Regions from separate parts of the Hoeflea sp. CAU 1731 genome, predicted to be linked through region 2. Evidence: predicted binding sites of a transcription regulator. Region 2 holds the regulator's gene; the other holds the start of a gene.

The links. Region 2 encodes LexA, which represses DNA repair genes until DNA is damaged. Its sites were predicted from a motif close to TGTTCNNNNTGTGTTCNG; they were not measured.
Region 1: a site for LexA is predicted at 1,049-1,066, ahead of AAFN47_RS20030 (ImuA family protein). Genes of this name have one in related genera too.

What each region holds. Positions count from the first base shown of each region.
Region 1 is NZ_JBDQQS010000013.1:93,868-97,907, forward strand. It holds gene AAFN47_RS20025 (DUF1013 domain-containing protein) at 213-917, shown strand; gene AAFN47_RS20030 (ImuA family protein) at 1,079-1,924, shown strand; gene AAFN47_RS20035 (Y-family DNA polymerase) at 1,818-3,407, shown strand; gene AAFN47_RS20040 (error-prone DNA polymerase) at 3,404-4,040, shown strand, end outside.
Region 2 is NZ_JBDQQS010000001.1:712,373-716,412, reverse strand. It holds gene AAFN47_RS03425 (LysR family transcriptional regulator) at 1-600, shown strand, start outside; gene AAFN47_RS03420 (chorismate-binding protein) at 688-1,854, shown strand; gene lexA (transcriptional repressor LexA) at 1,891-2,604, opposite strand; gene AAFN47_RS03410 (autotransporter outer membrane beta-barrel domain-containing protein) at 2,791-4,040, opposite strand, start outside.

The sequences.
Region 1 (4,040 bases), on a different contig from region 2:
CCGACGGTCGCTCCTGCAGGCGTCCGCCCCCGGTCTTTGTCTCCCCTTAATAGCAGGTGAAACACCGAGGGCAATTAGACAAATGGCCGTGATGGTTCTTCTCTTCGTTGCATTCGGCGCGAAACGTCGTTATATAGCGCGTCAATTCCCGGAAATTGTGGTGATCTACCACGACCCGCTTACCGGAGCGGGCGGACAGGAGAAGTATATTCATGTCACAACAACTGCTTATGCCCAAAGCTACAGCGGTCTGGCTGGTCGACAACACGGCTTTGACCTTCGACCAGATCGCCCAGTTCTGCAAGCTGCATCCGCTGGAAGTCAAGGCGATCGCCGACGGCGAATCGGCGCAGGGCATCAAGGGGCTCGACCCGATCCAGACCGGTCAGCTTTCGCGCGACGAAATCGCTGCGGGCGAAACCGATTCCGGACACAAGCTGAAGCTTTCAAATCCGAAGGTGCATGTTCCCGAACTCAAGCGCAAAGGTCCGCGCTACACACCGGTCTCCAAGCGCCAGGATCGGCCCAACGCCATTTTGTGGCTGGTGCGCAATCATCCGGAGCTGCGCGACGCGCAGATATCGCGTCTGGTTGGCACGACCAAGTCGACAATCGAGCAGATTCGCAATCGCACGCACTGGAATTCGGCCAATTTGACGCCGCTCGACCCGGTGACGCTCGGCCTTTGCACCCAGATCGATCTCGATCTCGAGGTGGAGAAGGCCGCCAGGGAAAGGCCGTCCGAAGTGGTCGCCAAGCCCGACGATACCTTGTTGCCGGCGCAGGAAACCGAGAAGATGGTTTTCGATGCCTCGCCTCCCGCCCCCAGGGAGGAAGAGAAGGAGATCGACGCCGCCGCGGTCTTCGCCAAACTCAGTTCGCTGAAGAGCGACAAGAGCGACGATCAGCCGGAATAATCATAATCATCGGCTCGCATCGAGTCTGTTTGGAACAGCGTCAGCGGCGCGATTCTGCGCAGCGCTGGCGCCTGTCCGGGTTTTCAGACTCGTGGTTGCTTGACTCCCACTCGTGATTTTGGAATCTATTGTAGAACAAAACATGAACAAGTGGACTGACAATGCGACGCGATCAGGCGAAGCAGACGATCGGGATATTACGTGACGCCGTCGCCGGAATTGATCGCCGGCATGCCGGCGTCGGCGGCGCGGCGTGGACGGATGGTTCTGCCGATGGCGGGGTGGGGTTCGGTTTCCCGCCCCTCGACGATGTCTTCGAAGGCGGCTTTCCCGCCCATGCCCTGCACGAGATTCGCTGCCCGCTGACCCGGGATATCAGCGCCGCTACAGGCTTTCTGGCGGCAGTGCTTGTCGCCTGTCTGAAGGACAGACAGGGCCCGGTCGTCTGGATCGCCGATCCGGCGGCGCGCCTGGAAAGCGGCGAGATCTTTCCGGCGGGACTTTCCATGTTCGGCGTCGATCCGTCGCGTTTGCTTGTCATCCATCCTGCGGAATTGAAGTCGGCGCTCTGGGCAAGCGACGAGGCCGCCGGATGCCATGATCTGGCGGCGGTGATCTTCCACCTGCGCGGCAATCCCGGCCTTTGCGACATGACGGCGACGCGTCGCCTGATGATGAAGGCGCGTGACAGCAGGGTCTTCGCCTGCATTCTCAGGCAGGCTGGGGAAGAAGAAGCGAGCGCGGTCGCCACGCGCTGGCGCGTGCAGGCGCGACCGTCGCTTGCCGACGCCATATTCGAAGGGGGCATCGGTCCATTGCGGCTGGACCTTGCCCTCGAACGCAACCGACATGGCCGGACGGGGCAATGGGCCATTGTATGGAATCACCGGAGTCGCCGCTTTGAACAGGTCCCAACGCATTTTGTCGATCGCCCTGCCCTGCCTTTCGATCGATCGCATGGCGCGCCGCAAAAGGGGCAGGTCGTGGCGCTTGACCGGGCGTCCTGACGTCCCGCCGCTCGCCGCCATTTCCAGGATCAGGAACGCCCAGCGCATCGTCGCCGTCGAGGAAGAGGGTGAGCGGGCGGGGCTGCGTGGCGGCCAGAGCCTGAGCGACGCCCGGGCGCTGGCGCCTGATCTCGACAGTTTCGACCATGATGCGGAGGCCGACATGGCCCTGCTCACATCGGTCGCCATATGGTGTGACCGCTACACGCCGCTGGTCGCGATCGATCAGCCGTCGGATGCGATTGCCGGCGGTTGCGGCGGCCTTTTCCTGGACATTTCCGGCTGCGTTCATCTCTTCGGCGGCGAGCAGGCCATGCTCGACGACGTGACCGCCCGTCTGCGTGGCGCAGGATTTGCCGCCCAGGCGGCGATCGCCGACACGGCCGGGGCGGCCTGGGCGGCCGCGCGCTATGGAGACAGGCGGATCGTAGAGCCGGGCGACCAGCTGACCGCCCTCGGCGGCCTGCCGCTCGCCGCGCTCCGGCTCGATCCCGACTGCATCGACATGCTGGGCAAGCTCGGCCTGCGCACGATCGGCTGTATCGCGGATTTGCCCCGGGCGCCGCTTGCCGCCCGCTTCGGCGCTCAGCTCTTGCGACGGCTCGACCAGGCGCTCGGCCGCGAGGAGGAGGTCATTCAGCCACGGCTGCCGACGGCGGAATTGTCGTCGGAGAAGATCTTCGCCGAGCCGATCGCCCTGCAGGAGGACATCGAACGGACGATCGGTCTGCTCGCCGCCAATTTGCAGCCTTTGATGGATGCGAGACAGGTCGGCGCCCGCCGGCTCGAATTGCGGCTCTTCCGGGTGGACGGCAAGGTCGCCGCGATCGAGGTCCGGTCCGCTGGCCCGGTTCGCACGCCCGATCGCATCCAGATGTTGTTTCGCGAGCGAATCGCCGGTTTCCACGAGGATCTCGACGCTGGGTTCGGCTTCGACCTGATCCGGCTGAATGTTCTGGAAAGCCAGGAACGGCTGGCTCGGCAGGACGATCTCGTCGCGGGCGGGGATGCGCATGAGGCCTTCGACAGCCTGGTCGACCGGCTGGGCGCCCGCCTCGGCGTCGATCGCGTGCTGCGCTTCGCCTCAGCCGACACGCATATTCCCGAACGCAGTTTCGGTCTTGTTTCGGCCGCAGGAGATCGTCCGGACAGCTCCGGTTTTGCGGTCGCCGCCGAGGCGCCCTGCGTTCTCACACGGCCGCTTCTGCTGTTCGATCGCCCGGAGCCTGTCGAGGCAATCGCCGAAGCTCCGGACGGACCGCCGGTCCGTTTCCGCTGGCGCAGGGCGGTCTACCGCATCGTGCGTTCGGAAGGGCCGGAACGGATTGGCGCGCAATGGTGGCTGGAAGGCCGCGGCGGCCGGAGCCGCGACTATTATCGCGTGGAGGATGACGAAGGCCATCGCTTCTGGATATTTCGGCACGGCCTTTTCGGGAGCGAGACCACCCATCCGAAATGGTACATGCATGGCTTGTTTGCATGACTGCTCCCCGATACGCCGAACTCGCCGTGACGACGAATTTCTCCTTCCTGCGCGGCGCCTCGCATCCGGAGGAGATGGTGGCCGAAGCCGCGAGACTTGGTCTTGCGGGGGTAAGCGTGACGGACCGCAATTCGCTGGCCGGCGTCGTGCGCGGTCACATGGCGGCGAAGGAGGCGGGCATTGCCTATGCGCCCGGTTGCAGGTTGGTGTTTTCCGACGGAACGCCGGATATCCTCGTCTGGCCTGAGGATCGATCGGCCCATGGCCGTTTGTGCGAACTTCTGACGGCCGGCAAGCGGCGCGCGCCGAAAGGCGAATGCCATCTCGGTCTTGATGATCTCGCCGCCCATGGAAAAGGCCTCGTCATGGCGGTTATGGCGCCGCAGACCCTGCCGCAGCGCGAGCCGGTGGCGCTCGAATATCTGAGAGACTGCTTCGGGGATTATGTTCATCTCGCGGCCTCGCGGCGTTTTGCGGAATACGACCAGCGTTGTCTTGCGGGGCTTGGCGCGATGGCGAAACGCACGGGCGCGCCGCTGCTCGCCATCGGGGATGTGCTCTATCACCGGCCCGAACGCCGCTTTCTGCAGGACGTGGTGAGCTGCATTCGCGAACATGTTTCGCTGCGTGAAG
Region 2 (4,040 bases):
TCGCAGGCTCTCGGTCCAAAGGCGCTCGCCAAGCTCGCGCGCCGCAATCCAGGCGCCAAGTTGCGCATGGACACGTTGTCGCTAACCCAGATCAAGGACTATCTCTGGCTTGCGGAAGGCGATTGCGTCGTCACCATCTATCCCGTGAACGACGCCATGATCGTGTCCCAGAAAATCGCCGAAATCTCGATGGCCTGCATCGTTCCGCGCGACCATCCGATGGCCAACAATGAAAGCGTGTACATCGACCAGCTTGCCGACGAGCGTCTTATTTTCTTTCACCCCAACACGCCGCACGGGCGCTGGGTGAAGGACATGTTCGAGGAACGCGACATCAAGCCGAACATCACCATCGAGACCCGTTTTGCGGAGAGCGCCATCTCTTTGATGTACGAGGATTTCGGCATCGCGATTGTCGATGAATTGACGGCGACCGGCGTCAGGGACCCCGACATCAAGCCCATTCCCTTCGCAGATGGACCGCGGCTTCCGGTTCTCCTGCATCATCACAAGGACCATGGCGCACGGCGGGTCATCGAAACCATCCGGGAAAGCCTCACCGAGGCGGCGCGTGAAATCGGGCTGGAATTCGTGACATAGCTTTACGCTATGCCGGCTCGTTGATTTTGTGCTGGCGACTGTCCGGTCTTCAAGCAAGTTTCCCCCGGTCAAACGGAGATGATCGGAATGAAAATACCGGGAGGAGCCAGGAGCCTGCTATCGGCTGCTGCGGACACCGACTTGCCTTTCGCCCTGTGGCGCAGGCCGGATGCGGTTCACTGGGAGGCGCTCGTTAGCTGCAACGGTTTGACGAAACGGCCGGTGTTTACAAAAACGCATGAGCGGCCTTTCTTCGCGATCAATCGCGTCGATGTCGAAGACGCCAACCTTGCGGACGCCATTGAAGGCGATGTCCGGCTGGACAAGGACGGCGTCAAATTCTGGACCGGAGACGCCTACGGCGACGACCCCGTTTCCGACCATCAAAAAAGACTGCTGGAGCTCGCCGATGACCGGATGGATGTTCCCGTCCAGTCGCGCGCCAATGTTGACGGACCGCTTGCGACCGATCGCCAGACTTATGAGTTGCTGGTGGAGCGCTGCGTGCAGCAGATCAAGGCGGGCCGCATGCGCAAGCTCGTCACGTCGCGCGTGGAAAACCGCGCGCTGTCGCCGGAATATGATCTGCTCGATATGGCAGAACGGCTCGCCGCCAAGCTGCCGTCCGCATTCGTCGCGCTCGTTCACCTGCCTGAAACCGGAAGCTGGCTCGTTGGAACGCCGGAGATCCTGCTTTCGTCCACGCCGGATGGCGTTGACACCATGGCGCTTGCCGGAACGCAGTGGGTCGGGCCGGATCCGGATCTAAGAAACATTGGCTGGCCGGACGGTTTGATCGAGGAACAGGCGCTCGTCAGCAACTATATTCGGCGCGCATTCCTGGAGCAGGGCATCGACGATTTCGAAGAGGTCGGACCGCGCACGGTTTCGGCGGCCAATCTGGTGCATCTCAGAACGATTTTCCGCAGAAGCGCGGACAGCCTCGACGCCGACCGGCTGGCGGGCCTCCTGCGCAGCCTGCATCCGACATCGGCCGTCTGCGGCATGCCGAAGCCGCCCGCGATTGAATTCCTGAAGCGGTTTGAAGGCTACGATCGCGGCTACTACACCGGCTATCTCGGACCAGTCGACTGGGACGGCTCGACAAAGCTCTACGTGAACCTGCGCACCGCGCAAATTCTCGGGCAGGAAATCAGCCTCTATGTCGGGGGCGGAATTGTTGAGACATCAAACCCCGCCCGCGAATGGATCGAGACGGTCGAAAAGACCAAGACGGTCGGGTCGATTATCTGAATATGGAGCGAGCAGGCCGGACCTGCTCGCTTGTTCCTAGTTGTAGGTGCGAATAAGCCCGACGAGCTTGCCCTGGATCTTGACCTGGTCCGGTCCGAAGATCCGCGTTTCGTAGGCGGGGTTGGCGGCCTCCAGCGCAATGGATGCGCCCTTGCGCCGAAAGCGCTTGAGCGTGGCTTCCTCTTCGTCGACCAGGGCGACGACGATCTCGCCGGGATTGGCCGTCGACGCGTTCTTGATCACAACCGTATCGCCGTCAAAGATGCCTGCCTCGATCATCGAGTCGCCCTTGACCTCGAGCGCATAGTGCTCGCCATTGCCGAGCATTTCCGGGGGAACGTTGATGTTGTGGGTGTTGTTCTGGATTGCGGATATCGGCACGCCGGCTGCGATGCGGCCCATGACAGGCACGCTGACGGACGAATTCGCCGCTTCCTTCGGCGCTTCCCGCACCAGTTTGGGATGCGTCTTGCCGAGGCTGCCTTCAATAACGCTTGGGGAGAAGCCCTTGCGCGGATGCAATCCCTGCGCAGCCATTTCCGGAAGCCTGATGACTTCCAGCGCTCTTGCGCGATTGGGCAGGCGGCGAATGAAGCCGCGTTCCTCAAGCGCTGTAATCAGACGGTGGATGCCCGATTTCGACGCGAGATCCAGCGCGTCCTTCATTTCATCAAATGACGGCGGTATGCCGGATTCCTTCATCCGCTCGTGAATGAACAGAAGCAGTTCGTGCTGCTTGCGCGTTAACATGCCCAATCCTCCGAATCGGCGAAACAAATACAGAACATACACTATATGTTCCATTTGTGTTCTGCAAGTGTATTGCGCAATTTGGTTAAGAATGGATTGAAAAGCGATCGCGCCGACGCACAGGGGTGCGTCGGCGCTCTTGATTTTGACAATGGAAAGCTGTCCGCCGCAGTCGACGCTGCGATCCTATTTCACCGGAAAAGGAATGCGCAGGTTGAGCGTTCCGCCATAGGACGTGGAGTCCTCATTGTAGGCGGCGGTGAACCGGCCTGTCAGGCTGGCCTTGCCGTCGAAGTCGATGGCGAGTTCGGCGCCGCCGGTGAAGAACGTCCCGTCGATATCGCCCGGTCCCGCAAAGCTCGTCGAGGAGCCAATCGCAGACACCGCGAAGGCGTCGTCGCTGAAGCCGGCGAAGGACACGCCGGCGAAGGGCTTGAACCGGATCGTGTTGCCGCCTGACTGCATTTCGAAGGGCAGGCCGGCTTCCAGCGTCCCGAAATAATAGGCCGAATCCCGCGCGCCGATCGTCGCGCCGTCGAAACCGGACACCCGGTAGCTGTCGGCCCGGTTCCAGAGCGCTCCGGCCTGACCAAGCACTTCCAGACCGACATAGCCGCCCATTTCGGACGCCGGTATTTCATAGGCGAACCCGCCGGTCGTCGCCAGGAATGATCCGTCTCCCGAGCCGCTGCCGGTGCGATAGTCGGGGCTCGACAGGCTGGTCTGTGTGACGCCGCCTAAAATGGCGGCATTCAGCGTGAACCGGCTGTTCGGAAAGTAGAAGGCGCGAACGCCGCCAAAGCCGGACGTCAGGTCCGTGTCGTGTTCGCCGTCGTCGATGCGTGAAGAATAGGACGCGCCCCCGCCGAACAGGCCGATGCTCCACATGGCGTTCACTGCATGATCATACCCGCCGACGCCGCCTCCGCCGGATGTGTCATAGCCGCTGTAAACGGTGGATGATCCGAAATCCGCTGCGCTGCCGAATCCGGTCAGCCAGAAGCCGCTTTCTCCGGCTTCAGGGCGGTCGTGATACAGCGTGCCGGTCATGTCGAAGAAGAAAGAACGCATCAGCGCGTTGCCGCTCTGGAAGGGCGTGGGATCGATCGTTACGATTTGTGTTGACGTCACGATCGCCGCAAAGCCGTTGAGATCGACGATTTCCGGCGCAGAGACGAAATTGACAAGCGATGCAACCGGGCTGTCAACGCTGAAACTGTCCGTGCCGTCGCCGAGGTCGACAAGCCCGACGATCCGCGAGCCGGTCCCGATCTGCAATGCGTCGTCGCCTTCGCCGAGATTGATGGCGACGCCGCCAAAGCCTTCGAGATAACCGTAATTGTAGATGGTTTGCGATTGCGTGTTGAGGGGATCGGTGTTGACCGCATGGTAGCCGATAATGCTGCCGGTGTTCGTGATGTAGGACGGCGCTGCGC